One region of the Actinosynnema sp. CS-041913 genome, then DNA from elsewhere that is predicted to be linked to it. Evidence: riboswitches for the same ligand, from Rfam matches in the RefSeq annotation. Region 1 holds a riboswitch; each other region holds the start of a gene.
The links. Region 1 has a riboswitch for glycine ahead of gcvT (glycine cleavage system aminomethyltransferase GcvT). Riboswitches for the same ligand answer to the same signal wherever they lie in the genome.
Positions count from the first base shown of each region.

Region 2: it holds a riboswitch for glycine, as region 1 does, so the genes downstream of both, gcvP (aminomethyl-transferring glycine dehydrogenase) here and gcvT (glycine cleavage system aminomethyltransferase GcvT) in region 1, are expected to answer to the same signal.
Region 3: it holds a riboswitch for glycine, as region 1 does, so the genes downstream of both, gcvH (glycine cleavage system protein GcvH) here and gcvT (glycine cleavage system aminomethyltransferase GcvT) in region 1, are expected to answer to the same signal.

Region 1 covers NZ_CP192037.1:7,212,629-7,222,548, forward strand. The annotation lists gene ACQPZF_RS32290 (prolyl oligopeptidase family serine peptidase) at 1-192, opposite strand, end outside; gene ACQPZF_RS32295 (DUF1295 domain-containing protein) at 282-1,058, opposite strand; gene ACQPZF_RS32300 (class I SAM-dependent methyltransferase) at 1,055-2,314, opposite strand; gene ACQPZF_RS32305 (hypothetical protein) at 2,464-3,129, shown strand; gene glyA (serine hydroxymethyltransferase) at 3,354-4,619, opposite strand; gene gcvT (glycine cleavage system aminomethyltransferase GcvT) at 4,629-5,729, opposite strand; glycine riboswitch at 5,835-5,923, opposite strand; glycine riboswitch at 5,925-6,012, opposite strand; gene ACQPZF_RS32320 (DUF3817 domain-containing protein) at 6,081-6,383, opposite strand; gene ACQPZF_RS32325 (hypothetical protein) at 6,405-6,746, opposite strand; gene ACQPZF_RS32330 (helix-turn-helix transcriptional regulator) at 6,976-7,464, opposite strand; gene ACQPZF_RS32335 (hypothetical protein) at 7,656-7,817, opposite strand; gene ACQPZF_RS32340 (CaiB/BaiF CoA transferase family protein) at 8,227-9,357, opposite strand; gene ACQPZF_RS32345 (acyl-CoA dehydrogenase family protein) at 9,357-9,920, opposite strand, start outside.
Region 2 covers NZ_CP192037.1:6,901,218-6,911,137, forward strand. The annotation lists gene gcvP (aminomethyl-transferring glycine dehydrogenase) at 1-2,500, opposite strand, end outside; glycine riboswitch at 2,654-2,745, opposite strand; gene ACQPZF_RS30775 (MerR family transcriptional regulator) at 2,941-3,510, opposite strand; gene ACQPZF_RS30780 (bifunctional nuclease family protein) at 4,005-4,478, opposite strand; gene ftsR (transcriptional regulator FtsR) at 4,622-5,329, opposite strand; gene garA (glycogen accumulation regulator GarA) at 5,326-5,790, opposite strand; gene gcvH (glycine cleavage system protein GcvH) at 5,904-6,305, opposite strand; gene ACQPZF_RS30800 (CDP-alcohol phosphatidyltransferase family protein) at 6,345-6,929, opposite strand; gene ACQPZF_RS30805 (hypothetical protein) at 7,281-7,520, opposite strand; gene ACQPZF_RS30810 (STAS domain-containing protein) at 7,956-8,381, shown strand; gene ACQPZF_RS30815 (ATP-binding protein) at 8,320-9,126, opposite strand; gene ACQPZF_RS30820 (ATP-binding protein) at 9,253-9,678, shown strand; gene ACQPZF_RS30825 (SigB/SigF/SigG family RNA polymerase sigma factor) at 9,675-9,920, shown strand, end outside.
Region 3 covers NZ_CP192037.1:8,237,585-8,247,504, forward strand. The annotation lists gene rdmE (aklavinone 12-hydroxylase RdmE) at 1-964, shown strand, start outside; gene ACQPZF_RS37005 (MFS transporter) at 990-2,294, opposite strand; gene ACQPZF_RS37010 (SSI family serine proteinase inhibitor) at 2,512-2,865, shown strand; gene ACQPZF_RS37015 (ABC1 kinase family protein) at 3,014-4,930, shown strand; gene ACQPZF_RS37020 (glutathione peroxidase) at 4,941-5,426, shown strand; gene ACQPZF_RS37025 (hypothetical protein) at 5,445-5,843, opposite strand; gene ACQPZF_RS37030 (L-serine ammonia-lyase) at 5,865-7,229, opposite strand; gene gcvH (glycine cleavage system protein GcvH) at 7,235-7,615, opposite strand; glycine riboswitch at 7,757-7,848, opposite strand; gene ald (alanine dehydrogenase) at 8,078-9,184, shown strand; gene ACQPZF_RS37045 (hypothetical protein) at 9,567-9,749, shown strand; gene ACQPZF_RS37050 (hypothetical protein) at 9,751-9,920, shown strand, end outside.

The sequences.
Region 1 (9,920 bases):
GTCCACCAGCAGCCGCTCGGCGCGGGTGGCGGTGTCGAACACCCACAGCCCGTTCGCCCGGCTCGTGGCCGTGGCGGTGCGCAGGAAGTAGACGTGGCCGCCGTCGGGTGTGACGGTGAAGGTCCGCGGAGCACCAAGGGTGAACCGCTGGGTGCGCGCTTGCTGGCGCGGGAAGGAGGTCTCGTTGCCCACCAGGACACCCTAGGGCCTCACCCCCGGGTAACAGGCGCGCTACCGACAGCGACACCCGATGTGGTGTCTTCGTGGCGGGTCCGGTCGACTCACCTCCCGCTCTTGGGCGGCAACGGGAAGAAGCCGCTCGTCCGTGCCACGTACTCCTGGTAGCCCGGTCGGCGCTGGGCGATGTCCTTCTCCAGCAACGGTTTGCCGCTGCCCTTCGCCAGCAGCAAGGTCATGAGGACCGGGCTGACCACGAACACCAGGCCCAGCGGCTCGTTGCAGGCGAACAGGAACAGGCCCCACCACACGCACGCGTCGCCGAAGTAGTTGGGGTGCCTCGTGTAGCGCCACAGACCCCGGTCCATCACCTTGCCCTGGTTGCCGGGATCGGACTTGAAGCGTTCGAGCTGCCGGTCGCCCACCGCCTCGAACGTGAACCCGAGGGCCCACAACAGGATGCCGAGCACGTCCAGCACACCGAACGCGGCGGTGGTGTGCGCGGCGAACTGCACCGGCAGTGAGACGACCAGCATGATCGCCGCCTGGAGCAGGTAGACGCGGTACATCTTGGCCAGCGGGTTTCCCTTGGCCCGGTCGACCATGTCGACGTACCGCCGGTCCTCGGGTTTCCGGCGGTTGCGGGAGTGGATGTGCCAACCGAGCCGCACGCCCCACACCACCGTCAGCAGGGCGACGACCAGCGACCGCGCCGAGAACCCGGCGAGCACGGAGGTCAGCGCGGCGACCACCGCGAAACCCGGCCCCCAGAACGAGTCGATCAGGTCGAAGCGCCGCCGGGACGCCGCATAGCCGAACAGAGCGGTGACCAGGACGAGCACCGCGACCGCCGACGCCAGGACATTCCATCCGAAGTTCAAGCCCACTCCCGAGTTCTCGGCACACCACGTCCGCCCGGCCGCACCGCCAGGATCTGGTCGACGCCCATCCGCCCCTCCTCGAACGTCAGCGCGCCGCCCGCCAGGTACAGCCGCCACACCCGCGCCTGGCCCTCGCCGACCAGCCGCACCGCCTCGTCCCAGCGTTGTTCGAGCGTGGCGGCCCAGGCCCGGACCGTCCACACGTAGTGCTCGCGCAACGCGTGCACGTCACGGATCTCGAAGCCCGCCCCTTCGAGGTGCGCGATGGTCCGGCTCACCGGTCGCATGTGCATGTCCGGCGCCACATAGGACTCGATGAACGCGCCACCGCCGGGAGCGTCGGCCCCACGGGACATCTGCTGGAGCAGCAGGCGTCCACCGGGTTTGAGCGCCCGGTGCAGGACGCCCGCGTACCGCGGGTAGTTCTCCTCGCCCACGTGTTCGCCCATCTCGATCGTGGAGACGGCGTCGAACGGCTCGTCGGCGACCTCGCGGTAGTCCTGCAACCGCACCGATACCAGGTCCGCCAAGCCCTCGTCGGCGATCCGGTGCTCGATGTGCGCCTTCTGCCGCGCCGAGATCGTCACGCCGGTCGACCGCACGCCGAAGTGCCTGGCCGCGTGGACGATCATCGAACCCCAACCGCAGCCGACGTCCAGCAGCCGCATGCCGGGCTCCAGGCCGAGTTTGCGGCACACCAGGTCCAGTTTGGCGTGCTGCGCCTCGGCGATCGTCATGTCCTCGGACGTGAAGTAGGCGCACGAGTACGCCATGCTCGGGTCCAGCACGAGCCGGTAGAACGCGTTGCTCAAGTCGTAGTGGTGGGCGATGGCGTCCCGGTCGCGGGCCCGGGTGTGCCGTCGGCCGGACAGCCGGGCCTCCTCGCCGGGCGGCGCGGGACGAGGTCCGATCGCGCCCAGTTTGACCGCCGTGCCCAACGCGCCCAACACGTCTCGCGGTTTCGGCTTGCTCAACGCGCCCTGCCGGGCCAGTTCCCAGAACCTCGCCAGGCCGTTCGCCAGGTCGCCGTCCACCTCCAGCTCACCCGCCACGTACGCACGGGAAAGCCCCAGCTCGTCGGGGTTCCACAGCAGCCGCCGCAGGGCGCGGCGGGACCGGATGACGACCACCGGGCCGTCCTGCGGCCCGGCCGCGCTGCCATCCCACGCACGCAGGCCGACCGGCAGCCGTACCCCCAGCAGGCGCTCGACCAGCGCGGCCAGCTCACCGGCCACACCGATGGTTGCGACGACCACGGACTCCTCCTCAGACCTCGGGTGGTGGTCGTACGTTCGTCGGCTACCCCTGTTTGGTTCGACCCCTGTCTTGGCCCGGCGCTGAACCGGCCTCGTGAGGTGTCCGTAGTCGTCGGTGGAGCGATTGACGGACCGAGGAGGAGTTGAGTGTGATCCGACGAAACCGCATCGCCATCGCCGTAGCGGGCGGCATGGCGGCCGTGCTCGCGCTGGTCATGTGGAGTTCGAACGCCGTGGGCCTGCAGGGCACGAACGTCGCGCAGACCGAGCAGGTCGGCGCGGCGGCACAGGCCGACTACGGAGACGTCTCCTTGGCGCCGCCCGCCACCGAGGAACCCGTGGCACAGCCGCCCGCCGAGGAACCGGCCGAGGAACCGGCCGAAGCGCCCGCCGGACAGGCCGCGCCCGCGCCCGAGGAGTCCTCGGTCACGCTGGTGGCCAAGAGCGTGCCGAAGATGGGCGACGTCGTGCAGGACGGCGACGGCCGCACCCTGTACCGGTTCGACAAGGACACGCCGAACCCGCCGAAGTCCAACTGCGAGGGCAACTGCGCCGAAATCTGGCCGCCGCTGCTGGCCAACGGCACGCCGAAGCTGGAGGGCGTCGACCCGGCGCTGATCGGCACGGTGAAGCGCGCCGACGGCACCGAGCAGGTCACGCTGGCCGGGTGGGCGCTCTACACGTACGCGAAGGACGAGGCGCCGGGCCAGTGGAAGGGCCAGGGCGTCGGCGGGACGTGGTTCGTCATCCAGCCCGACGGCAAACGCAACGTCGAGTGCCTGCCGCCGGGAGTACAAGCCCCTGTGTCTAATTGACCTGCCTCCGGCAGGTCGGCGAGGCCGCCTGGAAGTCGGCAGTTCGAGCCTGATTTTCTGCCGATCGAAAAGCATGATCGACAGAAAATGAGTCTCGACCTGTCGACGCGACCTCGCACCCTCCGCCTAAGTGATCTCCTGACGCGCCAAGGAAAACCATCCCCCGAAAACGTGATCCCCTCGGCCTGGGGTTGGGCCGAGGGGATCACGTCGTGCGAAAAGCCTTACAGCGACGGGTAGAGCGGGTGCTTCGCCGCCAGGACCTCAACCCGCGCACGGAGATCCGACAGGTCAGGAGACGCCTGGAGAGCGGACGCGATGATGTCCGCCACCTCCGTGAAGTCCGCCGCGCCGAAGCCGCGGGTGGCCAGCGCGGGCGTGCCGATCCGCAGGCCCGAGGTCACCATCGGCGGGCGGGGGTCGTTCGGGACCGCGTTGCGGTTGACCGTGATGCCGACCTCGTGCAGGCGGTCCTCGGCCTGCTTGCCGTCCAGTTCGGACCCCACCAGGTCGACCAGCACGAGGTGCACGTCCGTGCCGCCGGTCAGCACCTTCACGCCGGCCGCCGCCGCGTCGGGCCGGGACAGCCGGTCGGCCAGGATCTTCGCGCCCTCGACCGTGCGGCGCTGGCGGTCGGCGAACTCGGGGGACGCGGCGTGCTTGAACGCCACCGCCTTGCCCGCGATCACGTGCTCCAGCGGACCGCCCTGCTGGCCGGGGAACACCGCCGAGTTGATCTTCTTCGCCAGGTCGGCCTCGTTGGTCAGGATCACGCCGCCGCGCGGGCCGCCGAGCGTCTTGTGCGTGGTCGTGGTGACGACGTGCGCGTGCGGCACCGGGCTCGGGTGCAGCCCGGCCGCCACCAGGCCGGCGAAGTGCGCCATGTCCACCATCAGGTAGGCGTCCACCGAGTCGGCGATCCGGCGGAACTCCGCGAAGTCGAGCTGCCGCGGGTACGCCGACCAGCCCGCCACGATCAGCTTCGGCCGGTGCTCGGCGGCCAGCCGCTCCACCTCCGCCATGTCCACCCGACCGTCCACATCGGACACGTGGTACGGCACGACGTGGTACAGCTTGCCGGAGAAGTTGATCCGCATGCCGTGCGTGAGGTGGCCGCCGTGCGCCAGGTCCAGCCCGAGGATGGTGTCGCCGGGCTGGAGAAGGGCGAACATGGCGCACGCGTTGGCCTGCGCGCCGGAGTGCGGCTGCACGTTGGCGAAGCCCGCGCCGAACAGCTCCTTCACCCGCGAGATCGCCAGCCGCTCGATGACGTCGACGTGCTCGCACCCGCCGTAGTAGCGCCGGCCGGGGTAGCCCTCGGCGTACTTGTTGGTGAGCACCGAGCCCTGCGCCTGGAGCACCGACACCGGCGTGAAGTTCTCCGAGGCGATCATCTCCAGCGTGCCCTGCTGCCGGCCCAACTCGGCGGCGACCGCCTCGGCGACCTCCGGGTCGAACTCCGCGAGGGAGGTGTTGAAGTGCTCGGACATGTGGTCTCCCTACGAGTTTCGCTTGTAGAACGGCAGCGCGACGACTTCCACGGGCTCCTGCTTGCCCCGGATGTCGACGGCCAGCTCGGTGCCGGGCCCGGTGTGGCCCGGAGTCACGTACGCCATGGCCACGGAGTACCCCAGCGTCGGCGAGAGCGCGCCGCTGGTGACCTCCCCGATCACCGTGCCGGACGCGTCCAGCACCGGGTAGCCGTGCCTCGGCGCACGGCGGGACGAGGTCTTCAGCCCCACCAGCTTCGCGTCCGCGCCCCGCTCGGCGACGGCGGCGAGCGCGTCCCGGCCGACGAAGTCACCGGGCTTGTCGAGCTTCACGACGCGGCCCAGGTTGGCGTGGTACGGCGTGCGGGCGGCGCTCAGCTCGTTGCCGTAGAGCGGCATGCCGGCCTCCAGGCGCAGCGTGTCCCGGCAGCCCAGGCCGGCGGGCTTGAGGTCGTGCGGCCGGCCCGCCTCCAGCAGCGCCTGCCACACGTGCGGGGCGTCGGCCGGGGCCAGGAACAGCTCGAAGCCGTCCTCGCCGGTGTAGCCGGTGCGGGCCAGCAGGGCGGGCCTGCCGGCCACCTCGGTCGGGTACGAGGCGTAGTACTTCACCGCCGCCAGGTCGGTCGCGGTCAGCCCGGACAGGATCTCGGTCGACGCCGGGCCCTGCACGGCCAGCAGGGCGTAGTCGACCGACTTGTCCTCCACCGTCGTGTCGAAGCCCGCGGCGCGCTCGACCAGCGCCGCGAAGACGACGGCCGCGTTGGACGCGTTCGCGACGACCAGGTACTCCTGCTCGCCGGTCCGGTAGACGATCAGGTCGTCGATCACGCCGCCGTCGGCCTGGCAGATCATGGTGTAGCGGGCGCGGCCCACGCCGATCGCGGACGCGTGGCCCACCAGCGCGTGGTCCAGCGCGCGGCCCGCCTCGGGTCCGGCCAGCACGATCTCGCCCATGTGGGTCAGGTCGAACAGGCCCGCCGAAGTGCGCACGGCGTGGTGCTCGGCCAGCTCGCTGTCGTAGCGCAGCGGCATCCGCCAGCCCGCGAAGTCGGTGAACTGGGCGCCCAGCGCCTCGTGCTCGGCGTGCAGCGGCGTCCGGCGGGTTTCCACGGGGTCCTCCCTGATGGCGGGCACGGCGACGAGACCGGCCGGGTCGGCCGGGTCGCCGTTACGAAGGATGACACGGTCCATCGGAGACTCCTCGTCGAGTGAGCCTCCCCCTCTGTCATGAGCCTGAGAGCTTCGCCGCGCGCAGAGCGCGGCTTGCACCGTGGGCGAGGCGTGACGCCTGCTTTTCAGAGTTGCCTTCGTCGGGCGGTAGCTGTGCCTGAGAGATTCCGGGGAGGAGTTGCTCCTTCGGCGCCCCTGGTGGGGACTCTCCCGCGCGACATCGACGGCCGTGTTCAGTTGGTACCGCCAGACGCTAGTTGTGCCTGGTAGGCGCGGTCAACCGGGAGGCGGTCACAGGGCGCGCTCCGCCCGGACGCTCTCGACCACCTTGCGCTCGGCGTAGAACGACACGAACGGGATGGTGCCCGCCAGCAGCACCAGCGCGGTGCCCTTGAGCGACCAGCGCGCCTTGAGCGCCAGGTCGACCGTGATGACCAGGTAGATGGCGTACAGGAAGCCGTGGACGGGTCCGACGACCGCCATCATCCCGGCGTTGTCGCCGAGGTACTTGACGAACATCGCGACCACGAGCCCGAGCAGGCCGACGCCGACCACGTAAGCCATGAACCGGAACCGGCCCAACGCACCGCTCATCGCCCTACCGACCGCCTTCGCTCACCGCTGGTCCCGCGCGTGGAGCTCCCGGAGGTAGCGGTTGTAGGCCGCCAGCTCGTCGTCCTCGTCGTCGTGCGCGGGTGTCCTGACAGGCTCCACGGTAACGACCTGCTCCGGGACGTCCACCACCGGCTCCGCGGAGGCGTCCTCGGCCTTGCGCTGGGCGGCGAGCTTGCGCATCCGCCACACCATGAACGCGGGGAACAGGCCGAACAGCGGCCACTGGAACACGTACCCGAGGTTCTGGAAGGTGCCCCCGGCCTCGGAGAACCGCTCCCACTGCCAGTAGGCGAGCCCGCAGCAGACCACCAGCGACGCCAAACAGACAACAGCGATGCCCAGCGGTGCCCAATGGCGCTCGCTCCGCTCGCGCGGCGAGGTCGCCTGGGAGTCGGGCGGAGGGGTGGACACGCCCTCAAGAGTACTTCGCGGGACCACCGCACCGGACGACACCGGGCCTTCCGTCGACACCGGGTCCTCGTCGGAAGGGGCTCCTCGCGTAGGAGCCCGCCCTCCCGGTTGGTGCTAGTCCCGACTCACGTCGCGCCCCTCACGGCGCGACGCCCGAACCTCACGCAACGCCGTCCCGGCGCTGCCGCTGCAACCTGGCCACACACCAGGCCGCCGCGCTTCCCCGACGCAGGTGCTGGAGCACCGTCATCGGTCCGAGTCGACGTCCCAGGTCGGCGGGCGTGAGCCCGGCCGCCCGGTAGTCGAGAGCCCGTTGGTCCAACGGGCTGATACCCGCGTCCCACCACAGCTCCGCCTCGGACAGGTCGCCCACCAACTGCCAGTAGCTGGCGGCGGCCGCGAGCAGGACCTCGGGCACCTCGGGAGCCCGCTTCCTCATCGCCGCCACGTACGCCGGGTCCGCGGACTCGACCCGAACCAGTCCGCGTGACCCGCCATTCGCCCGCTGCACGGGGATTCCCGGCGCGGACGGTGGGGCCTCGGCCAGCCACTCGTCCTTGATCCGGTTCACCTCTTGCAGCTCGGCGTCGTCCGAGCGCTCAGCCGCCCACTGCCGCAGCAGCTCGTCGACTCCGGAGTCCTCGACCATTCTGCCTCCTCATCGGTCGAAGATCAGCCAATGCAGCGCACCGTATTAGCGGGTACCGACAACCGCTAGACCCTGGATTGTCAAAAACCCTGTTACCAGGGCGTTATAGCCCTCATTCCACCCAGACGGTGCAACGGTCGGACTTGACCGTCACCCCGGGTGACCAGACCACCGAGGCCTCGCGAGGTGGACTAGCCGAAGAGCCCCCGGACGAACGTGATGATCGACTCGGCGCCCTGGCGGAGCCAGCCGAGGCCCGTCTTCACCGCCTCCGCGGACTGGTCGGGCTGGGTGATCAGGAGGAACAGCAGCAGCGCGACGGCTGCCAGCGTCACCACCTTCTTGACGTTCACGAGTCCCTCTCCGTCCGTTCACAGGTGCCCGGCCGACAGGCGTGGTGCCCGCCGTGTTACCCGCCATGGTCCCCCATTCACCCGGACGATGAACGCCGGACCCGCCGTGATCCCACGTCTGGGCGTACGATCACGCAGGGAGCTACGCCTGAGCCGTGCCGGCAGTCACCCGAACGGACGATCAAGGGCCGCCGGGCCCCGGCCGATGACCAAGGTACGGGCCACTCGCCCACTCCCCCTGGCACTGACACCGAGGTTCCGCGACATCGTCATCCCTCCGCCGCAAGCCGCGCCGATCACCCGGTTGCGCTGACCCACACACCGTGCGTCATTAGGCCGACACCGGCCGTCCTCATTCTTCCGCGCACTCCGGGCGATTTAACGCGGCCATTTTCCGGTCACCGTTCGGTCACCCCACGACGCCGGCCCGACGTAGTTCCGCGATCTCCTCGTCGGCCAGTCCCAGCGCCTCCAACACCTCGATCGTGTGCTGCCCCGCCGAGGGCGGCACGGAGGGTGTCTCCGCCGGAGTGCGGTCGAAGCGCGGCGCGGGCGCGGGCTGCGCCAAGCCCCCTACCTCCACGAACGTGCCGCGCGCGGCGTTGTGGTCGTGCCCGGCGGCCTCGTCGGGCGTCAGCACGGGGGCCAGGCAGGCGTCCGTCCCCTCCGCCAGCGCCGCCCATTCATCCCTCGTTCGAGTGGCCACGGCCCCGGCGATCCGCGCCCGCAGCGCCGGCCACTGCGCCGGGTCGTGCCGGTTCGGCACGTCCGGGCCGGTCAGCCCCAGCACGACCAGCAGGTCCGCGTAGAACTTCTCCTCCAGCGCCCCGATGCTGACGTACTTGCCGTCCGCGGCGGCGTACACGTCGTAGAACGGGGCCCCGCCGTCGAGCAGGTTCGTGCCGCGCTCCCCCGGCCACGACCCGGCGGCCTTCATGCCGTGCAGGAACGTCGTCAGCAGCGCCGCGCCGTCCACCATGGCGGTGTCCACCACCTGCCCCTTCCCGGACCGCTCGCGCTCGTACAGGGCCGCGAGCACGCCCATCGCGAGCAGCAGCCCGCCGCCGCCGAAGTCGCCGACGAGGTTGAGCGGCACGGTGGGCGGCGCGCCCGCCCGCCCGATCGGCTCCAGCGCGCCGGCGAGCGCGATGTAGTTGATGTCGTGCCCGGCGCGGTCGGCCAGCGGCCCGTCCTGGCCCCAGCCCGTCATCCGGCCGTAGACCAGGCGCGGGTTGCGGGCCAGGCACTGCGCGGGCCCGATGCCCAGCCGCTCGGCCACGCCCGGCCGGAAGCCCTCGACCAGCACGTCCGACCGCTCCACCAGGCGCAGCACCAGCTCCGCGCCCTCCGGCCGCCGGATGTCCACCCCGATCGACCGCCGGCCGCGCCCGAGGACGTCGCCGGGCACGTCGAACCCGCCGGACACCCGGTCGACGCGGACCACCGACGCGCCGAGGTCCGCGAGCACCATGCAGCCGAACGGCGCGGGCGCGAGGCCCGCCAGCTCGACCACGCGCAGTCCCGCCAGCGGCCCGCCCACTAGAGCGACCTCGCGATGATTTCCTTCATGATCTCGTTCGTCCCACCGTAGATCTTCTGCACCCGCGCGTCCGCCCACGCGCGCGCGATCGGGTACTCGGTCATGTAGCCGTAGCCGCCGAATAGCTGCACGCACTCGTCCACGACGACGCAGAGCCGCTCGGTGGACCACCACTTGGCCATGGCCGCCGTGGGCACGTCGAGCCTGCCCTCCAGGTGCGCCTCGACGCACTCGTCCACGAACGCGCGGGTCACGCGGGCCTCGGTGGCGCACTCGGCGAGCTTGAACCGGGTGTTCTGGAACTTGATCAGCTCCCGGCCGAACGCCGTGCGGTCCTTCACGTAGTCCACGGTGAGGTCGACGGCGGCCTCGATGCCCGCGATCGACGCGACGGCGATGATCAGCCGTTCCTGCGGTAGCTGCTGCATGAGCTGGACGAAGCCCTGCCCCTCGGCCGAGCCGAGCAGGTTGTCCGCGGGCACCCGGACGTCGTCGAAGAACAGCTCGGCGGTGTCCTGCCCCTTGAGGCCGATCTTGTCCAGCACCCGGCCGCGCCGGAAGCC
Region 2 (9,920 bases), 310 kb from region 1:
CCACGGTCACGCCGGTCGCCTTGGTGATGGCCCGCAGGTCGAGGATGCACTCGTGGGCCACGAAGCCGCCCTCGCCGGTGTAGAGGACGGGGAAGTGCTCGTCCAGCCGGCGGGCCACGTAGTTGGCCGCCGCGACCGCCGTCAGGGTGGCGCGACGCAGGCCGTCCGCGCCCATCATCCGCACGTACGCCCACGAGATCGGCAGGATCGACGCCGAGCCCCACGGCGCGCCGCTGATCGGGCCGACGCCCGTCTCAGGGCCCGCGCCGGGCTGGAGCGGGTGGTTGGGCAGGAACGGCGCGAGGTGCGACCGCACGCCGATCGGGCCGACACCGGGGCCCCCGCCGCCGTGCGGGATGCAGAACGTCTTGTGCAGGTTCAGGTGTGACACGTCCGAGCCGAACTTGCCGTACCGGGCGAGGCCGATCAGCGCGTTGAGGTTCGCGCCGTCGACGTACACCTGGCCGCCCGCGTCGTGCACCACGCCGCACACCTCGCGCACGGTGTCCTCGTACACGCCGTGCGTCGACGGGTAGGTGATCATGATCGCGGCGAGGTCGTCGCGGTGCTCCTCGGCCGTCGTGCGCAGGTGGTCCAGGTCGATGTTGCCCTTGTCGTCGCACTTCACCACGACGACGCGCATACCCGCCATGACGGCCGACGCGGCGTTGGTGCCGTGCGCGGACGACGGGATCAGGCACACGTCGCGGTGCGCGGCGCCCTGCGAGCGGTGGTAGGCGCGGATGGCCAGCAGGCCCGCGAACTCGCCCTGGCTGCCCGCGTTGGGCTGCAACGACACCGCGTCGTAGCCGGTCAGCTCGGCCAGCCAGGTCTCCAGGTCCTTGATCACGGACAGCAGGCCGGCGGCGTCCTCGGCGGGCGCGAACGGGTGCAGCTCGGCGAACTCCGGCCAGGTGACCGGCTCCATCTCGGCGGTGGCGTTGAGCTTCATGGTGCACGAGCCGAGCGGGATCATGCTGCGGTCCAGCGCCACGTCCTTGTCCGAGAGCTGCCGCAGGTAGCGCAGCAGGGCGGTCTCGGAGCGGTGCGCGTGGAACACCGGGTGGGTCAGGTAGTCCGTGGTGCGGCGCAGGTCGGCGGGGATGCCGTCGGCGGTGTCCGCGTCCAGGCCGTCGACGTCGGCCACCGTGACGCCGAACGCCTTCCACACCGCGGACAAATCCTCGCGGGTGGTGGTCTCGTCGCAGGCGACGGACACCGTGTCGGCGTCCACCTGCCACAGGTTCACGCCCAGGTCGCGGGCGGTGGCGACGACCTCGGCCGCACGCCCCTCGACGCGGGCCTGGACGGTGTCGAAGAACTCGCCGTGCACGACTTCGATCCCGCCCTCGCACAGCCCGGCGGCCAGCACGGTCGCCATCCGGTGCGCCCGCGTCGCGATCGCCTTCAGCCCCTCCGGGCCGTGGTAGACCGCGTACATGGAGGCGATCACGGCGAGCAGCACCTGGGCCGTGCAGATGTTGCTGGTCGCCTTCTCCCGGCGGATGTGCTGCTCGCGCGTCTGCAGCGCGAGCCGGTAGGCGAGCGACCCGTCCGCGTCCACGGACACGCCGACCAGCCGCCCCGGTAGCTGCCGCTCCAGCCCCTGCCGGACGGCCAGGTAGCCGGCGTGCGGCCCGCCGAACCCGACCGGCACCCCGAACCGCTGGGTCGTGCCGACGACGACGTCCGCGCCGATCTCGCCCGGCGGGCGCAGCAGCGTCAGCGCCAGCAGGTCGGCCACGACGACGGCGTGCCCGCCGGCCGCGTGGATCTCCCCGATCAGCGCCTGCTGGTCGCGCACCACACCGGACGCGCCGGGGTAGGACAGCAGCACGCCGAAGAAGTCGCCCCCGAGCCCCAACCCCTCCAGCCCCTGGGACAGGTCGGCGGTCACGATCTCGATGCCCAGCGGCTCGGCCCGGGTCTCGATCACGGCCAGCGTCTGGGGGAGCGTGTCGGCGTCCACCACGAACCGGTTCGACTTGCTCCGACCCGCCCGGCGGACCAGCGTCATCGCCTCGGCGGCGGCGGTCGACTCGTCCAGCATCGACGAGTTGGCCAGCGGCAGGCCGGTCAGGTCGGCCACCGCGGTCTGGAAGTTCAGCAGCGCTTCGAGCCGCCCCTGCGAGATCTCCGGCTGGTAGGGCGTGTACGCGGTGTACCAGGCGGGGCTCTCCAGCACGTTGCGGCGGATGACCGGCGGCGTGATGGTGCCGTAGTAGCCGAGGCCGATCATCTGCTTGAGCGGCCTGTTCCGGCCCGCGAGGGCACGCAGCTCGGCGAGCGCCTCGGTCTCGGTGGCCGGCGCGGGCAGGTCGAGCACCAGGTCCCGCTCGCGGATCGACGGCGGCACCGCGCGCTGGGCCAGTTCCTCCAGCGAGCCGACGCCGATGACGTCGAGGATGCGGGCCAGCTCGGCGGGCCGCGGACCGACGTGCCGGTCGGCGAAGGGGGTGCCGTGCTCAAGAGCGGCGAGGGGGATGCGGTCCTGCGTCATAGCTACGCCTCCGGGGCTACGGGCACACTTCTGCCGTTGCCCTCCCCCTCTGTCTTCCGCCCGAACCGGGCGCCTGAGAGCTTCACGAGGCCCTCGCGGACCAGGCTTGCACCGTCGGCGGGGTCGGTCGCCCGACCCGCTTTCCAGAGGCGTCTCACCCGCGCGGTCCTTGCGCCTGAGAGGTTCCGGGGAGGATTTGCTCCTTCGGCGCCGAGCCGCGGCTCGGACTCTCCCGCACGGGATAAATCGACTACCCGCGAATGGTACCCGGCAGGCCGCGCGACACACTCACGGACGCGACACGGATCTCAACCGGCCCGCTCACGCTCGACGGCCTGCCCTGCTCACGCTCGACCGGCCCCGCTCGACCGGCCCGCCCCGCGGAGGCACAACCGGCCCGCCCGCTCACCCGGGAACCGGCGCCGCGGACACCGCTCCGCTCAACCGATCGCCCGCGTGCGCCGCCGCCGGGACAGCTCGTCGTTCCCCGGCGCCTCGTCGACCTCCAGCCCGTCGGCCCGCTCGGCCGGGAACTCGTGGATCGTGCCGCTGATCTCCCGCATGGCCCCGCTGACCGCGATCCCGAACACCCCTTGACCGCCTTGCAGCAGGTCCACGACCTCCTCGGGCGAGGTGCACTCGTAGACCGTCGTCCCGTCGCTGAACAACGTGATCCTGGCCAGGTCCTGCACCCCCCGCTGCCGCAGGTGGTCGACGGCGACCCGGATGTTCTGCAACGAGACCCCGGTGTCGAGCAGCCGCTTGACCACCTTCAGGACCAGGATGTCCTTGAACGAGTAGAGCCGCTGGCTGCCGGAACCGTGGGCACTCCTTATGGTCGGGTTGACCAGCCCGGTGCGAGCCCAGTAGTCGAGCTGGCGATAGGTGATGCCGGCGATCTGGCACGCGGCGGGCCCGCGATAGCCGACGAGTTCGTCCGGCAGCGAGGAGTCCGGGAACAGCTCGCCCTGTTCTCCGGTTCCCGCCCGGATGGGCGCTTCCTCGACCACGCCTGCCTCCCCTCGGTCCGGCCACGACAGCCGGCGACCAACGTGAAGCCGCCCGGCGCGGAAATCACACCGTGGCAATTCACCTGAGTTCGACGGTAAGTCCGCCTAGGGGGCAGGTCAACGCGACGCGCTGAGCGTGTCGCACCTCAACCTCAACTAAAGGTAGAGAGAGTCAGCCGACGTAAGCCATTCGGGTGACGTTTAGTGATCGTTTAGCCGATCACCGCTGACGTTGTGTAATCCAAAGGTGTGACACCGGGGGGTGGCACGCGGGGCAGATCCACAACGCACCGCAACACCACGAGGGGCCGCTCCAACTCGCGGCTGGACGACCGGCCTCTCGTGGTTCACCCACCCCACGACGTGAGTGAGAAGCCCCCGGAGGCCCGGCCGGCGGCGAACGCGCCCAACGACAAGCAGAAGGTCCGAAGCACCCGCTCCGGACCTCTAGAAGCCCAACCCGCGAACCCGCCACACCAGGCGGGCCGGCCCGACTACGTGTCCGCGCCCCGGAAGTCCTCCGGCGAAACGGAGTCGAGGAACTCGCGGAACTTCTCCACCTCGTCCTCCTGCTCGTCCGGGATGATCAACCCGGCCTCGGCCAGCACCGACTCCTCGGCGTGGATCGGCACCCCGATCCGCAGGGCCAGCGCCACGGAGTCGCTGGGCCGGGCGGACACCCGCACATCACCGTCGAACACCAGCTCGGCGAAGTAGGTGCCCTCCTGCAGATCCGTGATCCGGACCTGTTCAAGCTGCCGCCCGAGCGCCCCGATCACGTCCTTGAGCAGGTCGTGCGTCAACGGCCGGGCAGGTCGGACACCCTGCTGTTCGAGGGCGATCGCGGTGGCCTCGACCGAGCCGATCCAGATCGGCAGGTAGCGTTCGCCCTCGGTTTCGCGCAGCAGCAGGATCGGCTGGTTGGCGGGCAGTTCCACCCGCACGCCCACGACGCGCATCTCGCTCATCGGGTCTCGCCTCCCTCAGCGCGCTGAAATTCTGGCGTCCCCGCTCCAAACGAGGATCCCCCACCTACTCTTTCGACGCTACCCGCCAAGCGGGCCTTGTGCGCAACCGCCCGGTATCCCCGGATCACGATGCGGACACGTGTTCACCGCGGCGAAACGCGGCCACCTGCGACGTCACGCAGGCCGGCCTTCACCAGGAGTGTGTGCAGCGTTACGGAAAGCGCCGCCAACTCGCGGACCACTTCGTCGGCTCGGGCCCGCGCACGGGGATCCCGCCGGCGGTACAGCGGGGCCACCACCTGCTCCACGAGGCTTACTTCGCGATCGGCGGCCACCCGGAAACCACGCAGTTGACGCGGCTCCAGCCCGTACTCGGCCATCGCGCGCACGGTGACCGCGATCTGCACCGCGTCCTGGTCGTAGACACCGGCCCGGATCAGGCCGTGCTGCTCCAACTCGGCCAGCGCCGCGGGCTCCAGCCCGGAGCGGGCCAGCAGTTCCTCACGGGTCGCCCGGTGGGCGGAGCCGGTGAACTGGTCCGCCGTGGGCGCGCCGTCGACCGCGCGGAGGAGGCGCGGGGACACGCCGGCGTCGGCCGCGTCCAACTGCTCCTTGATGACCTTCAGCGGCAGGTAGCGGTCGCGCTGGGCGGCCAGGACGTACCTCAGCCGCTCGACGTCCGCCGACGTGAACTGGCGGTACCCCGATGCGGTGCGTGCCGGGCGGACCAAGCCCTCCGACTCCAGGAATCGGATCTTGGAGATCGTGACGTCGGGGAAGTCCGATCGCAACTGCGCGAGCACCGCGCCGATGCTCAACCCCCCGCGCTGTGGCCGCCCGGCCGCCGTCACTGCGCCCCCTGACCCCCGGCGCCCGGACCGGTCAGGAACACGAGGCGGAACTTGCCGATCTGCACCTCGTCGCCGTTGGCGAGGACCGCCTGGTCGACGGGCTCGCGGTTGACGTAGGTGCCGTTGAGGCTGCCCACGTCGATCACCACGAACTCGCCGCCCTCACGGCGGAACTCGGCGTGCCGGCGGGACACCGTCACGTCGTCGAGGAAGATGTCGCTGTCGGGGTGCCGACCCGCGCTGGTCGTGTCGCGGTCGAGCAGGAACCTCGACCCCGCGTTCGGACCGCGCTTGACCACGAGCAGGGCGGACCCGGCGGGCAGCGCGTCGACGCCGGCGACGGCCGGCTCCTGGGCGGGCGCCTCGGCGCCCTCGACCTCGGCGAGGAAGTCGGCCCGGAAAACGGAGGTCCGCTCCGGGGACTGCTCGGGCGGAACGCCTGGCCCGTCGTTCGTGCTCACCTGAGCTCTCCTCCTGCTGCTGGAACCGTCGAGACCGCTAGAACCTATCGTGCCCGAACCCTGGTCTGAGGAGCGGCTCCCCCACCGACCGAAGAGCCGCCGGAAGATCGACGTCACTCCGAGGCCGCCAGCTCCTGGTACGCGGCGGCGTCGAGCAGGTCGTCGACCGCGGTGGGGTCGTCCAACCGCAGCTCCACCATCCAACCCTCACCGTACGGATCGCTGTTGACCAGGTCCGGCTGCTGGTCCAACGAGTCGTTGCGGGCGATCACCTCGCCCGCGAGCGGCGCGTAGATGTCCGACACGCTCTTGGTGGACTCCACCTCACCGAGCGTCTGGCCCGCGCCCACCTGTTCGCCGAGCTCCGGGAGCTGGACGAACACGACGTCACCAAGCTGCTCTTGGGCGTAGTCGGTGATGCCGACGCGCACGGTGTCGTCACCAGTGCGCAACACCCACTCATGTTCCTCGGTGTACTTGAGCTCCTCGGGAATCACCGCGGTGTGCTCCTTCATGACGGTGGATCTTCGCTGCGGGATCTTCCCACGACCGGTTCAGACCGGCGCGACCCCCGGCGGTCTGCGGAGCGCGAGGAAGAACTGGTAGACGTACAAGGCTCCGGACCACAGGTAGAGCGCGCAGCCCCAGACCATGAACGCGTAGGCGACCGGCCGGGCAATCTGGGCGGCGGTGGACGTGCCCTGGGCGAGCAGCAGCATGGGGAACGCGTAGAGCAGGTTGAACGTCGCGCCCTTGCCCAGGTAGCTGACCTCGAACGGCCCGTAACCACGGGCCCGCAGGACCGGCAGGCACGCGCCGACCACGATCTCCCGCCCGACCAGGACGGCCGCCACCCACAGCGGGACGATGTCGCGCACGACGAACGCCACCAGCGTGGCCAGGATGTAGAGCCGGTCGGCGGCGGGGTCGAGCAGCGTGCCGAGCCTGCTGGTCTGGTCGAGCCAGCGGGCGATCTTGCCGTCGAGCCAGTCCGACAGGCCGGCCGCGACCAGGACGACCAGCGCCCAGCCGTCGGCTTGCGGGCCGAGCAGGAGGTACAGGAAGAGCGGCACGCCGAGGAGCCGCAGCACGCTGAGCGCGTTGGGGATGGTCAGCAGCCGGTCGGCGGGATCCTGCACAATCCGGAATCGTAGAGGTTCGACTTCGGCGGCGGGCACGGCGTCGCGGGTAGAGCCCGGTGATGCGACCACCGGGTTGCGGGCCGGTCGCGGAGAGCGGTCGGGCCGGTCGCGGAGAGCAGTCGGGCCGGTCGCGGAGAGCAGTCGGGCCGGTCGCGGAGAGCAGTCGGGCCGGTCGCGGAGAGCGGTCGGGCCGGCACGGTCCGCCCGAGCCGACTCGCGGAGTGGTCGCCGAGCGGTCGGCAACGCCACGGTGGTGAACCTCGGACTCGGGGGCACCCGCCGTGTCAGGCGCGGGGAGTCCGAGTGTTCGACTCGGTTCGACCCGTTCGGCTCACCTCAAGCGCGCCCTCAGTGGGCGCGGGTGCGGCTCCACCCTCGGCGTTGCAACTGCTCGCCGCTGAGCGCCTGGGGACGACCTCGGTCGTCCACCCCGACCCAGCGGGCGCGGAAACCTTCGAGCACGTAGGCGTGGCCCTTGCTCCAGACCACGCTGCACGGAGCGGTGGGCAGCGATCCCGCGCCGGCGGAGAGCGCGCGCGCTGCCCTGGGCTTCGCGGGCTCGGACTCGGTTTCCGTTCTGGTGCTCATCGTCAATCCCTCCATGTGGGGAGTCGTCCGCGGCCCTCGCGGCGTTAACCCCTGCCCACGATTCTGCGCGAACTGTGGTCTCCGCCACCTCCTATTTGCGGTAAGTCTCGGTCATCGGACGGTTCGGTCGCCGAGTTGCGCGGAAACCTTCCCCCGCGGTGTAGCGCCGCGCTCCGCGACCAAACCGTTCGACGTTCGTCACGCGCCGCACACCGACTGCCGGATTACACTGGTACTGATCAAGACGCCATCTGCCCGCTTGTGGTGTCCGTACGGGCTCCGTACGGTAGGTGGCGCAGCGGTTGAGCCAACAGCCGCGCCGGGGAAGCTCCGGCTTACGGGCCACAAGTGCCGCCACGCTGCGTTTTCGTGCTCGGCGCGTTCCGCACGCCTGGGCTTCCCTCCCCAGCGGTACCAGGTGAAGAGGAGTCCCTCGTGACGGTTCAGGATCCGAACGTCGTGGCGACGAGCGGAGCCGAATCCGCCCCGGACAGCGCGCGGACCGGGCGGGTCGTGCGCTCGGTGGAGTACCCCGCCGACGGCGTGACGGTGATCGCCGCGACCGGGGAGATCGACATGCTCACCGCGCCCGAGTTGCGGGCGGACGTGCTCGGCAGGCTGGACAGCGACCGCACGCTGGTGCTGGACCTGTCCGGGGTGAGCTTCCTCGGCTCGGCGGGCCTCGCGGTGCTGGTCGAGGCCTCGCAGCACGCCAAGCGCCGCGGCACCGCGTTCCGGGTGGTCGCGGTGGAGCGGGCCGTGATCCGGCCGCTGGCGGCGACCGGGCTGGGCGAGGTGTTCAGCGTGTACGGCTCGGTGGCGGAGGCACTTGCGGCGGACGGCGCGTCCTCGGCGGGCTAGCGTGCGCCACCAGGTCCACGACCTGGTCCACGCCGGCCGCCATCAGCGCGATGTGCGCGGGGCTGTGCTCCGGCGCACGCACGACGACCCGGTTGCCCGCCGCGGCGGCGGCCTCGGCGACCGCGTGCAGTCCGCGCATCAGCCCCTCGCTGCGGTTCCCGAGCCGGCGCAGGTCGACCACGATCGGCACGGCGCCACCCCGGGCGGCGGTGAGGATGCGCCGGCGCACCGCGGGCCCGGCTCGCGCGGGCACGTCGCCGGAGACCACCACCTCCACCCATCCGGGGTGCGCGGACACCAGGACCTGGTCGAACGCCGGCGCCGGGTGGGCGCCCCGGCCGGACCGCCCCGGCCTCAGCACGAGGGTGACGCGGGTGCCGTCCGGGGCCCGCTCGATCCGCACCTCGTCCACGCTCTCCCGCATCAGCAGCAGGCCGCGGCCCCGGTCGGAGAGCGTGACGGGCGGCACCCGCCAGCGGCCCTCGTCGACCACCACGACCCGCACGTCCCCGTCCGGGCGGGCTTCGGCCTCGACCTTCACGAGGCCCGGCTCGCCGGGCGGGTAAGCGTGCTCCACGGCGTTGCTCACCGCCTCGTTGACGGCGATGACCAGGTCGTACCGGTCGTCTTCGGACACGCCGACATCGATCAGCCAGGTGTCGAGCCCGGCTCGGACCGCTGCCAGCAACCCGGCATCGGTCGGGTACTCCACTCGCCAGCGGTGGTCCGCGAGTCGATCGGTCAAGAGGCCTCCCCATGGCGCACCAACCAGTCTTCCCAGCGCGGGCGTGCCTTACACGTGTGAGGTTGGATCTGTTCGGGTACCGATAGCTTCAGCACCAGCGAGACAGAAACGGACGATGAGGTGAGCGTGTCGCACACGGAGCCGCAGAGCGGCGAGTCGGATGACCCCTTGGCCGGGGTGGAGTTGCGGATGGCCGCCGACCCCACGCAGCTATCGATCGTGCGGGCGGTGGCGGCCGACATCGCCATGCGCCAGGACTTCGACCTGGACTCGATCGAGGATTTGAAGCTGGCGGTGGACGAGGCGTGCTCCACGCTCATCTCGCTGGCCGCGCCGAGCACCGTGCTGAGCGCGCGGTTCGTCGTGGTGAACGGGGCGGTGCAGGTGTTCACCACGGTCGGCTCCAAGCGCTCGGCGCCGCCGGACCGGGACAGCTTCGGCTGGCGGGTGCTCAGCGCCCTCGTGGACTCGGTGACCACGTGGGTCGCTCCCCGGTCCGACGCGTACGAGGTGCACATCGACCTCGTGAAGCGCTCACAGGGGACGGCGTGACGGGATCCGACAACGGGGGCACGACGCGATCCCAGGGGGATTACGACCACTTGGCGCCGTTGTTCGTCCGCCTGGCGGCGACGGCCCAGGGCGACCCGGAGCGGGAACGGCTGCGCGACGAGCTGGTGACCGAGCACCTGCCGGTGGCCAAGCACATCGCCCGCCGCTTCGGGCACCGCGGTGAGCCCTACGACGACCTGGTCCAGGTGGCGACGGTCGGTTTGATCAACGCGGTGGACCGC
Region 3 (9,920 bases), 1.0 Mb from region 1:
GCGCCACGTCGGAGTGGTGTTCGACGCGGACCTGGAGCACCTGGTCGCGGCGGACAAGGGGACGCTGTACTACCTCCGGAACGAGGCGTTCACCGGCGCGTTCGTGGTCACGAACACGGTGCGGCGCAACGTGTTCACCGTCGAGTACCACCCGGAGCGCGGCGAGTCCCCGGCGGACTTCCCGGCGTCGCGGTGCGTCGAGCTGCTCCGGATCGCCACCGACGTGCCGGATCTGGAGCCGCACATCGTGGACATCACGTCGTGGGAGATGGCGGCGTGGCTGAGCGACAGCTTCCGGTCCGGGCGGGTGTTCCTCGTCGGCGACGCGGCGAAGGTGACGCCGCCGACCGGCGGGATGGGCGGCGACACCGCCGTCGGCGACGGCTACGACATCGCCTGGAAGCTCGCGGCGGTGCTGAAAGGCGAGGCGGGGCAAGGACTGCTGGACAGCTACGAGCCCGAGCGGCGGCCGTACGCGCGGTACGTGGTGGACGGCTCGTTCGCCAACTACGTGCAGCGCATGGCGCCGCACCTGGCGGGCCCGGACGTGCCGGAGCCGGTCGACCACCTGCAACTGATCTTCGGCTACCGCTGCCGGTCGAACGCCGTGCTCGCGGACGACGACGACCCGTCGCTGCTGGAGAACCCGCTGGAACCCAGCGGCCGGCCCGGTTTCCGCGCACCGCACGTGACGGTCGAGCACGACGGGGTCGCGAAGTCGACGATCGACCTGTTCGCCGGCTGGACGCTGGTCACGCTGGACCGGGCCTGGGCGGACGCGCCGGTCGACGTGCCGGTGCTGGCCGACCCGACCGGCGAGCTGGCCAAGCGCTACGGCATCGGCGGGCACGGGGCGAGCCTCGTCCGCCCGGACGGCGTGATCGCGTGGCGCGCCACCGAACTGCCCGCCGACCCCGCGACGACCGTCGCCCGGGTGCTGGACAAGGTCCTGGCGCTGTCCTGATCCGCGTGACGGAACGGCGGCCCGGCTAGCGGGACGCCTCGGCACCCTCCGGAGTCCGCGGACTCCGGAGGGTTTCGCCGATCGCCACCAGCGACACCGCGCTCACCAACGCCCCGAACACCAGGTACACGGCCACCGGCCAGGACTCCTGGGTCGACGTCAGCCCCAGCAGCCACACCGCGATCAACGGCGACAAGCCGCCACCGAGCACCGCGCCCAACTGGTAGCTCAACGACACCCCGCTGTACCGGACGCGGGTGCCGAACAGCTCGGCGTAGTACGCGGGCATGGGCCCGAACACGGCGGCCGACCCGGCGAACCCCACGACGACCGCCACCAGCACCAGCGCCGGCGAACGCGTTTCCAGCAACCAGAACAGGGGGAACGCGAACAGCCCGAGGAACGCGGCCCCGCCGAGCATCACCGGCAGCCGGCCGATCCGGTCGGACAGCCGCGCGAAGACCAGGATCGCGACCGCCTGCGCCGCCGCGCCCACCAGCCCGGCGTTCAGCAGCTCCGAGCGCGGCATCCCCAACTGCCTGGTGCCGTAGGAGACGACGAACGTGGCGAGCACGAAGATGAACATGTTGAACCCGAGGTTCACGCCCGCGCCGAGCAGCACCTTGCCCCACGACCGGCGCAGCACCTCGGCCACCGGCAGGCGCGCGGTGCCCCGCTCGGCGCGCACCGCGCGGAACTCCGGGCTCTCCTCCACGGACAGCCGCACGTACAGCCCGACACCGACCAGCACCAGGCTGAACAGGAACGGCAGCCGCCAGCCCCAGGACAGGAACGCGTCGCCGGAGACGGCCGTGGACGCGGCCATCGCGCCGTTCGCCAGCAGCAGCCCGAGCGGCGAGCCGAGGAACGTCCAGCTACCGTACCAACCCGTGCGGCCCGGCGGGGCGTGCTCGACGGCCATCAGCGTCGCGCCGCCCTGCTCGCCGCCGAGGAAGAACCCCTGCACGATCCTCAGCAGCACCAACAGGATCGGCGCGGCGATGCCGATCGAGTCGTACGTCGGCAGCACGCCGATCAGCGCCGTGCACAGGCCCGTCGCGGTCAGCGTGAGGACGAGCATCGAGCGCCGCCCGATGCGGTCGCCGAAGTGGCCGATCACGACGCCGCCCAGCGGTCGGGCGAGGAAGCCCGCGCCGAACGTCGCGAACGCCAGCAGCGTGCCGATCCGGGGGTCGAAGGTCGGGAAGAAGAGCTTGTCGAACACCAGTGCGGTCGCGGTGCCGTAGAGGAGGAAGTCGTACAGCTCGACCGCGTTGCCCGCGGAACTGGCCAGCGCGACCCTGCGCACGCCAGAAGTCCGGTTCGCCATCCGACCACCCTGGTCCCCTTAAGAGTGAAGCGGACTCGACAGTGACCCAGGTCACAAACGCCGATCCGGACGACCGCACTTACCCGCAGGTAGCAAGGGGCGGGCGCGAACCGTCGGGGGCGCGCGTCGCCGATCCGGTGAAGTGTGCCGACTGGGAAACCACACGATGTGGTGACATGACTGGAGGACGTGCCGTCGGGCACGCCACTGTGAGGGCATGGCACCACTCCCCCTACTCGCGGCCATCGCCGCACTCATGCCCGTCTTCGGCGTCCCGGATTCCACGTTCGAGCTGAGCGTGACCCGCGGCGAGGTGGTGCAGGCCATCGCCCTGGTCTGCGAGCCGGCCGGCGGCGACCACCCCAAGGCCGAGCAGGCCTGCGCCGCGCTGTCCACGGTGGACGGCGAGATCTCCCGGCTGACCGAGGACAACGTCGCCTGCACGATGGAGTACGACCCGGTGACGGTCACCGCGACCGGGCTCTGGCACGGCGAGATCCGCGGCTTCACCGCCCAGTACTCGAACCCGTGCGTGATGCGCGCGGCGACCGGACCGGTGTTCGACTTCTGACGCCGGCTCCACGAGAAGAGGAGTTTCCCCAGGTCACCGGCCTCCACGGGGAGGTCCGACGCACCAGGGCGACCCGAGCGGTCGCCGCCGGGTCCGTCGTCTCAGCTTCGCCGATCTATCCTCCGCGCGAAACGGGTGGGGGAGAGACATGGGCGATTTCCTGGTGTACACGGTCGGCGTGCCGCTGACCTTCCTGGCGATGATCCTCGGCATCGCGCTGGCCGCGCGGCGCATCCTCGGTCTGCGGGTGGGGCTCGTCCGCACGGCGTTGGCGTGCATGGTGGGACTGTCGCTGACGGCGGGCGTGCTCAGCGGGATGCCCGAACCGGAGACCACGGGTGCGCTGGGCACCGTCCAGTTCGGCATCGCGCTGCTGCTGATGATCGCGCTGCTGACGTTCGCCGAGATCATCGTGCCGACCGGGTCCGTGCCGCCGCCGACCGAGTGGTGGCGGGCGGTCCGCGGTCGGATCTCCCGCGCGCGGCGGTACTCGCGGATCACCGCCATCGCGTTCCGGCACGGCCTCGGACCGTACCTGCGCGGCCGGGAGCGCACCGACACCCGGCTCGCGCGGTCGCTGCGGCTCGCGCTGGAGGAGGGCGGGGTCACGTTCGTCAAGCTCGGCCAGGTGCTGTCCACCCGGCCGGACCTGCTGCCGCCGGAGGTCGTGGACGAGCTGACCCTGTTGCAGGACAAGGTGCCCGCCGCGCCGTGGGGGTCCGTGCGGGAGGTGCTGGTGGCCGAACTCGGCGCGCCCGAGGAGGTGTTCGCCGAGTTCGACGAGACGCCGATCGCGGCGGCGTCGGTGGCGCAGGTGCACCGGGCGCGGCTGAAGTCCGGCGAGGACGTGGTGGTGAAGGTGCAGCGGCCCGGCGTGCGTCGGGTCGCGGACGGCGACCTGGACATCGTGAACCGGCTCGCGGCGACGCTGCACGAGCGGACGCGGTGGGGCAAGGCGCTCGGCGTGAAGGACCTCGCGGCGGGGTTTTCCGCCGCGCTGCGCGAAGAACTCGACTTCCGGGTGGAGGCGCGCAACCTGCTGGCGGTGCGGGCGGCGTCCGCGGACACCGCTGTCGTGCTGCCGCGGGTGCACGAAGACCTCTGCACGGCAAGGGTCCTGGTGATGGAACGGCTCGACGGCTCACCCGTGCGGTCGGCGTCGCTGGACTCCGTGGACCGGGACGCGCTGGCCCGTTCGCTGCTGGACGTGCTGCTGCGCCAGGTGATGCTCAACGGCGTGTTCCACGCGGACCCGCACCCCGGGAACATCCTGCTGCTGCCCGACGGCCGGCTCGGCATGCTGGACTTCGGCTCGGTGGGCCGGATCGACGCGCAGCTCCGCTCCGCGCTGGGGAAACTGCTGCTCGCCATCGACCACGGCGACCCGGCCGGCCTCCGGGACGCGCTGCTGGAACTGGTCGCCCGGCCCGACGAGATGGACGAGCAGCGACTGGAACGGGCGCTCGGCCAGTTCATGGCACGGCACCTCGGCGCCGGGATGCGGGCGGACGTGGAGATGTTCGGCGACCTGTTCAAGCTGGTCTACCGGTACGGGCTGAGCATCCCGCCGGAGATAGCGGCCGTGTTCCGGGCGCTGGCCACGGTGGAGGGGACGCTGGGCGCGCTGTCGCCGGGGTTCAACATCGTGGTCGAGTCGCGGGCGTTCGCGGACCAGCAGTTCAGCGAGCGCCTGACGCCGGAGTCGTTGCGGCGCACGGTGACCGAGGAGCTGTACTCGATGCTGCCGATGATCAAGCGGCTGCCCCGGCGGGTCGAGCGGATCTCCAGCGCCCTGGAGCAGGGCCGGCTGGGCCTGAGCATGCGGCTGTTCGCCGACGAGCGGGACCGGCACTTCGTGGTCGGCCTGCTGCACCAGGTCATGCTGACCGTGCTCGGCGCGACGGCCGGCCTGATGGCCGTGCTGCTGCTCGGCGCGGACGGCGGCCCGCAGGTCGCGCCGGACATCTCGCTGTACCAGGTGTTCGGCTACAACCTGATGGTGATCAGCGTGCTGCTGGGCCTGCGGGTGGTCGTCACCGTCTTCCGGCCCCGCAGCGGCACGTAGGCTGGGCGGCATGAGCATCCACGACATCGCCGTGCACACCCTGTCCGGCGAGCCGAGCAGCCTGGGATCGTTGCGCGGCAAGGCGTTGCTGGTGGTCAACGTCGCCTCGCGGTGCGGGCTCACCCCGCAGTACGCGGGCCTGGAGCGGCTCCAGGAGCGGTTCGGCGGCGCGGGCTTCTCGGTGGTCGGCTTCCCGTGCAACCAGTTCGCGGGCCAGGAGCCGGGCACGGCCGGGGAGATCGCCGAGTTCTGCTCGGCGACCTACGGGGTGACGTTCCCGATGTTCGAGAAGGTCGAGGTGAACGGCCCCGGCCGGCACCCGCTGTACGCGGAGCTGGTGTCGTTCGCGGACGCCGACGGCGCGGCCGGCGACGTGGCGTGGAACTTCGAGAAGTTCCTGGTCTCGCCGGCCGGCGAGGTGGTGGCCCGCTTCCGCCCGACGACCGAGCCCGAGGACGGGTCGGTCGTCAAGGCGATCGAAGCGGTGCTCCCCTAGCCCTGCGGCACACCGGGCCTAAACCCTGCGGTACACCGAGACGTCGTCCCGCCACACGCCTTCGACGTCGGGTGAGGACTGGACGATCGTCATCTCGTCGGGCGCGCCGAGGATCCGCCACGCCCTGGCGGCCTCGGCCTGCCCGTCGAACAGGATGGTGCACAACGCGTTCGGCTCGACGATCGTCCGGACGCGGTCGTAGGTGCCCTCCAGCGCGGTGTCCCCGCCGGGGTTCAGCCGGTACTCGATGTGGATCGGCTCCCCCGTCCCCCGCACGCCGTCGATGACGGCCACCAACTGGTCGCCGTCGAGCCGCAGCTCGTACCGCCCCTCTTTCGGCGGCACACCGCCGGAGTAGGCGGTGCGGCCCGGGTCCAGGACCCACCGGCCGAGGAACGGTTCGAGGTGTTCACGCATCGGCTTCCCCCTGGCGAGCGCTCAGCATTCGATGACGTTGACCGCGAGACCGCCGCGCGCGGTCTCCTTGTACTTGCTCTTCATGTCCTTGCCGGTCTCCCGCATGGTCTTGATGACCTTGTCCAGCGACACGAAGTGCGAGCCGTCGCCGCGCAACGCCATCCGCGCCGCGGTGATCGCCTTGATCGACGCCAGCGCGTTGCGCTCGATGCACGGGATCTGCACCAGTCCGCCGATCGGGTCGCAGGTCAGCCCGAGGTTGTGCTCCATGGCGATCTCGGCCGCGTTCTCCACCTGCTCCGGCGTGCCGCCCAGCACCTCGGCCAACCCGCCGGCGGCCATCGAGCACGCGGAGCCGACCTCGCCCTGGCACCCGACCTCCGCGCCGGAGATCGACGCGTTCTCCTTGAACAGCACGCCGACCGCGCCCGCCGTCAGCAGGAACCGCACCACGCCGTCGTCCGACGCGCCCGGCACGAACCGGGTGTAGTAGTGCAGCACCGCCGGCACGATGCCGGCCGCGCCGTTCGTCGGCGCGGTCACCACCCGGCCGCCGGCGGCGTTCTCCTCGTTGACGGCCAACGCGAACAGCGTCACCCAGTCCATCACGCGCAACGGGTCGGTGGCGTAGTGCTCGGCCGCCATCCGCCGGCGCATCTCGGCCGCGCGCCGCCGCACCTTCAGCCCTCCCGGCAGCACACCGGTCGTACCGCAGCCGCGTTCGACGCACTCCTGCATGACGCCCCAGATGTGCAGCAGGCCCGCCCGCACGTCCTCCTCGGACCGCCAGGACGTCTCGTTGGCCAGCATGACCTCGCTGATGGACAGCCCGGTCTCGCGGGTCCGCGCCAGCAGTTCGTCGCCGGTCCGGAACGGGTGTGCGACCGGCGTCTCGTCGGGCTTGATCCGGTCCGCGCCGGTCGCCGTCTCGTCGACCACGAACCCGCCGCCGACCGAGTAGTACACGGCCTCGTCCACGACCTCGTCGCCCCGGTACGCCGCGAAGCTCATCCCGTTGGGGTGCAGCGGAAGGGACTTGCGGCGGTGCATCACCAGGTCGGTGTCCTCGCGGAACGGGACCTCGTGGACCCCGCCGAGCAGCAGCCGGTCGGTCGCCCGGATCTCCGCCACCCGCCGGTCGGCCTCCGTAGGGTCGACGTCCTCGGGCCGGTGGCCCTCCAAGCCGAGCAGCACGGCCTTGGGGCTGCCGTGGCCGTGCCCGGTCGCGCCCAGGGAGCCGAAGAGCTGGACGTGCACCCGGTCCACCGACGAGACCCGCCCGCCCAGTCGCGCCACGAACATCGCCGCCGCGCGCATCGGGCCGACCGTGTGCGAACTCGACGGCCCGATACCGACGGAGAACAGGTCGAAGACGCTGATCGCCACGGCGCTCAGTCCCCGGTGAGTTCCGCGTACTTGGCGGCCGTCAGCAGGCCCGAGGCGTCCTCCACGAGGACCTTGAACAGCCAGCCCGCGCCGTACGGGTCGTTGTTGACCAGCGAGGGGTCGTCCGCCGCCGCCGTGTTGACCTCCACGACCTCGCCGCTGACCGGCGCGTACAGGTCGCTCACCGACTTGGTGGACTCCAGCTCGCCGCACACCTCGCCGGACTTCACGCGGTCGCCCACCGCCGGTAGCTGCACGAACACGATGTCGCCCAGGGATTCCGTCGCGTAGGACGTGATGCCGATCGCCACGGGGTCCTGGGTACCCGGCGTCCAGTCGACCCACTCGTGCTCGGGGGTGTAAAGCAGGTTGTCCGGAAATGTCACGTCAGCTCCTCGGTCCACGCGTCCAGGCCCCCTCTCTGTCCTGGGACCTGAGAGCTTCGCCGCGGCGTCACGACGGCTGTGCCGTCGATCGGACCCGGCTTGCACCGTGGGTGCGCGCGCGAGCACGCTTTCCAGAGTCGCCTCACCCGAGCGGTTCTCGTTGCCTGAGAGTGTGCGGGGTACTTGCTCCTTCGGCGCTCCACAGTCGCTGGAGGCTCTCCCGCTCGGGTTCCGGTGTCACGGGACACCGCGGCCGATGTTCAGTTGGGCGAACGCACGCAAGCTAAGTCCCCGGCGGGACGGGTGTCAACGCGGGCCCGGGGAGATGTCCAGGGCGGTTCGGGCACACTTCGTTGTGCGGGCCGCACAACCGCACGGGGGCCCGTTCGTGCGGCCGGAACGATGACAGCCGGATGGCGGTACCGGAGCTTTGGCGGTAACAACGGCCGAAGGAGCCCCACCGTGCGGATCTCAGTTCCCCGCGAGATCAAGAACCACGAATACCGCGTCGCGCTGACCCCGGCGGGCGCCCACGAGCTGACCCTGCGCGGTCACGACGTGTTCGTCGAGGCGGGCGCGGGCCTCGGGTCGGCCATCACGGACGACGAGTACCTGGCGGCCGGCGCGAAGATCCTCGCCACCGCCGAGGAGGTGTGGGGCGAGGGCGACCTCGTGCTCAAGGTGAAGGAGCCCATCGCCCGGGAGTACCCGCTGCTGCGCAAGGGCCAGACGCTGTTCACCTACCTGCACCTGGCCGCCGACCAGCCGCTCACGCAGGCCCTGCTCGACTCCGGCACGACCGCGATCGCGTACGAGACCGTGCAGACGACGAACGGCGCGCTGCCGCTGCTGGCCCCGATGTCGGAGGTCGCGGGCAGGCTGGCGCCGCAGGTGGGCGCGTTCTCGCTGATGAAGCCGTCCGGCGGCCGGGGCGTGCTGCCCGGCGGCGTGCCCGGCGTGCACCCGGCGCGGGTGGTCGTGATCGGCGGCGGCGTCGCGGGCCTGAACGCGGCGACCATCGCCGTGGGCATGGGCGCGGACGTCGAGATCCTGGACACCAACGTCGACCGGCTGCGCCACATCGACGCCCTCTACCGGGGGCAACTGCGCACCGTCACGTCCAACCGCTACTCGGTCGAGCAGGCCGTGCGCGAGGCGGACCTGGTCATCGGCGCGGTGCTGGTGCCCGGCGCGAAGGCGCCCAAGCTGGTCAGCAACGCGCTGGTGGCGGAGATGAAGCCCGGCTCGGTGCTGGTGGACATCGCGATCGACCAGGGCGGCTGCTTCGCCGACTCCCGGCCCACCACCCACGCCGACCCGACCTACCAGGTGCACGAGTCGGTGTTCTACTGCGTGGCGAACATGCCGGGCGCGGTGCCGCGCACCTCCACCTACGCGCTGACCAACGTGACGCTGCCCTACGCCGTGGCGCTGGCCGACAAGGGCTGGCAGGCCGCGCTGCGGGCGGACAAGGCGCTCGCGCTGGGGCTCAACGCGCACGAGGGCCTGCTGACCAACCAGCCGGTCGCCGAGGCGCACGGCCTCACCCACACCCCGCTCGAAGTCTGACCACCACCGGAAGAAGGGGCGGCCACCGCGTCGGGTGGCCGCCCCTTCTCGCCTGTCCGGAGAACGACTCGCCTGTCCGGAGAACGAAAGGCGGCCCGCTCAACCAGCCTGGGGGTCACTGGGAGCGGGCCGCACGGCCAATTCTAGCCGGGAACCGGCCGCCGTGCCCAGCCGCCCCGCCCACTTGACGCACAGATCTTTACCTCGTGCACCACAGCCCGTGGCCGGCCTCAAGCAAACGAGTGAATTCACCGCGTAACGGGTAAGTCACGACGCCCGGTCGGCCGATGGACAGAGCGGGACACCCGCCGCCGCACCCGCGGGTTCGTCCGACCGCGTGGCGCTGCCCACGCGTCGCCGCCACCCTCCGATCGGAGCGCACATGGCTGAAGCACAGGGCTGGATCGACTGTCACGACCCGTTCGGACGGGACCGCTCGATGACCGTGCTGGTCGAGGACGACCGGGTGTTGCTGGTGTCCCCGCCCGGCGAATCGGCCGTGATGTCCGTCACACAGACCCGCAGGCTGCACCGCCTGTTGGACCAAGCCGCCGACAGGATGTGACGTGGACGAGACTCTGCGGGCCGCCGTGCTGCACCGGCTCTCCCAGCTCGACGAGGTCGCCGAGCGGGGCGCGGCCGAGGCGCTCGTGCCGCTGGCGCGCGCCGAGATCAACCGGCTCGCCGACGGCTGGCGGCTGCTGCTCACGGTGCACCAGCCCGATTCCGACAGCCG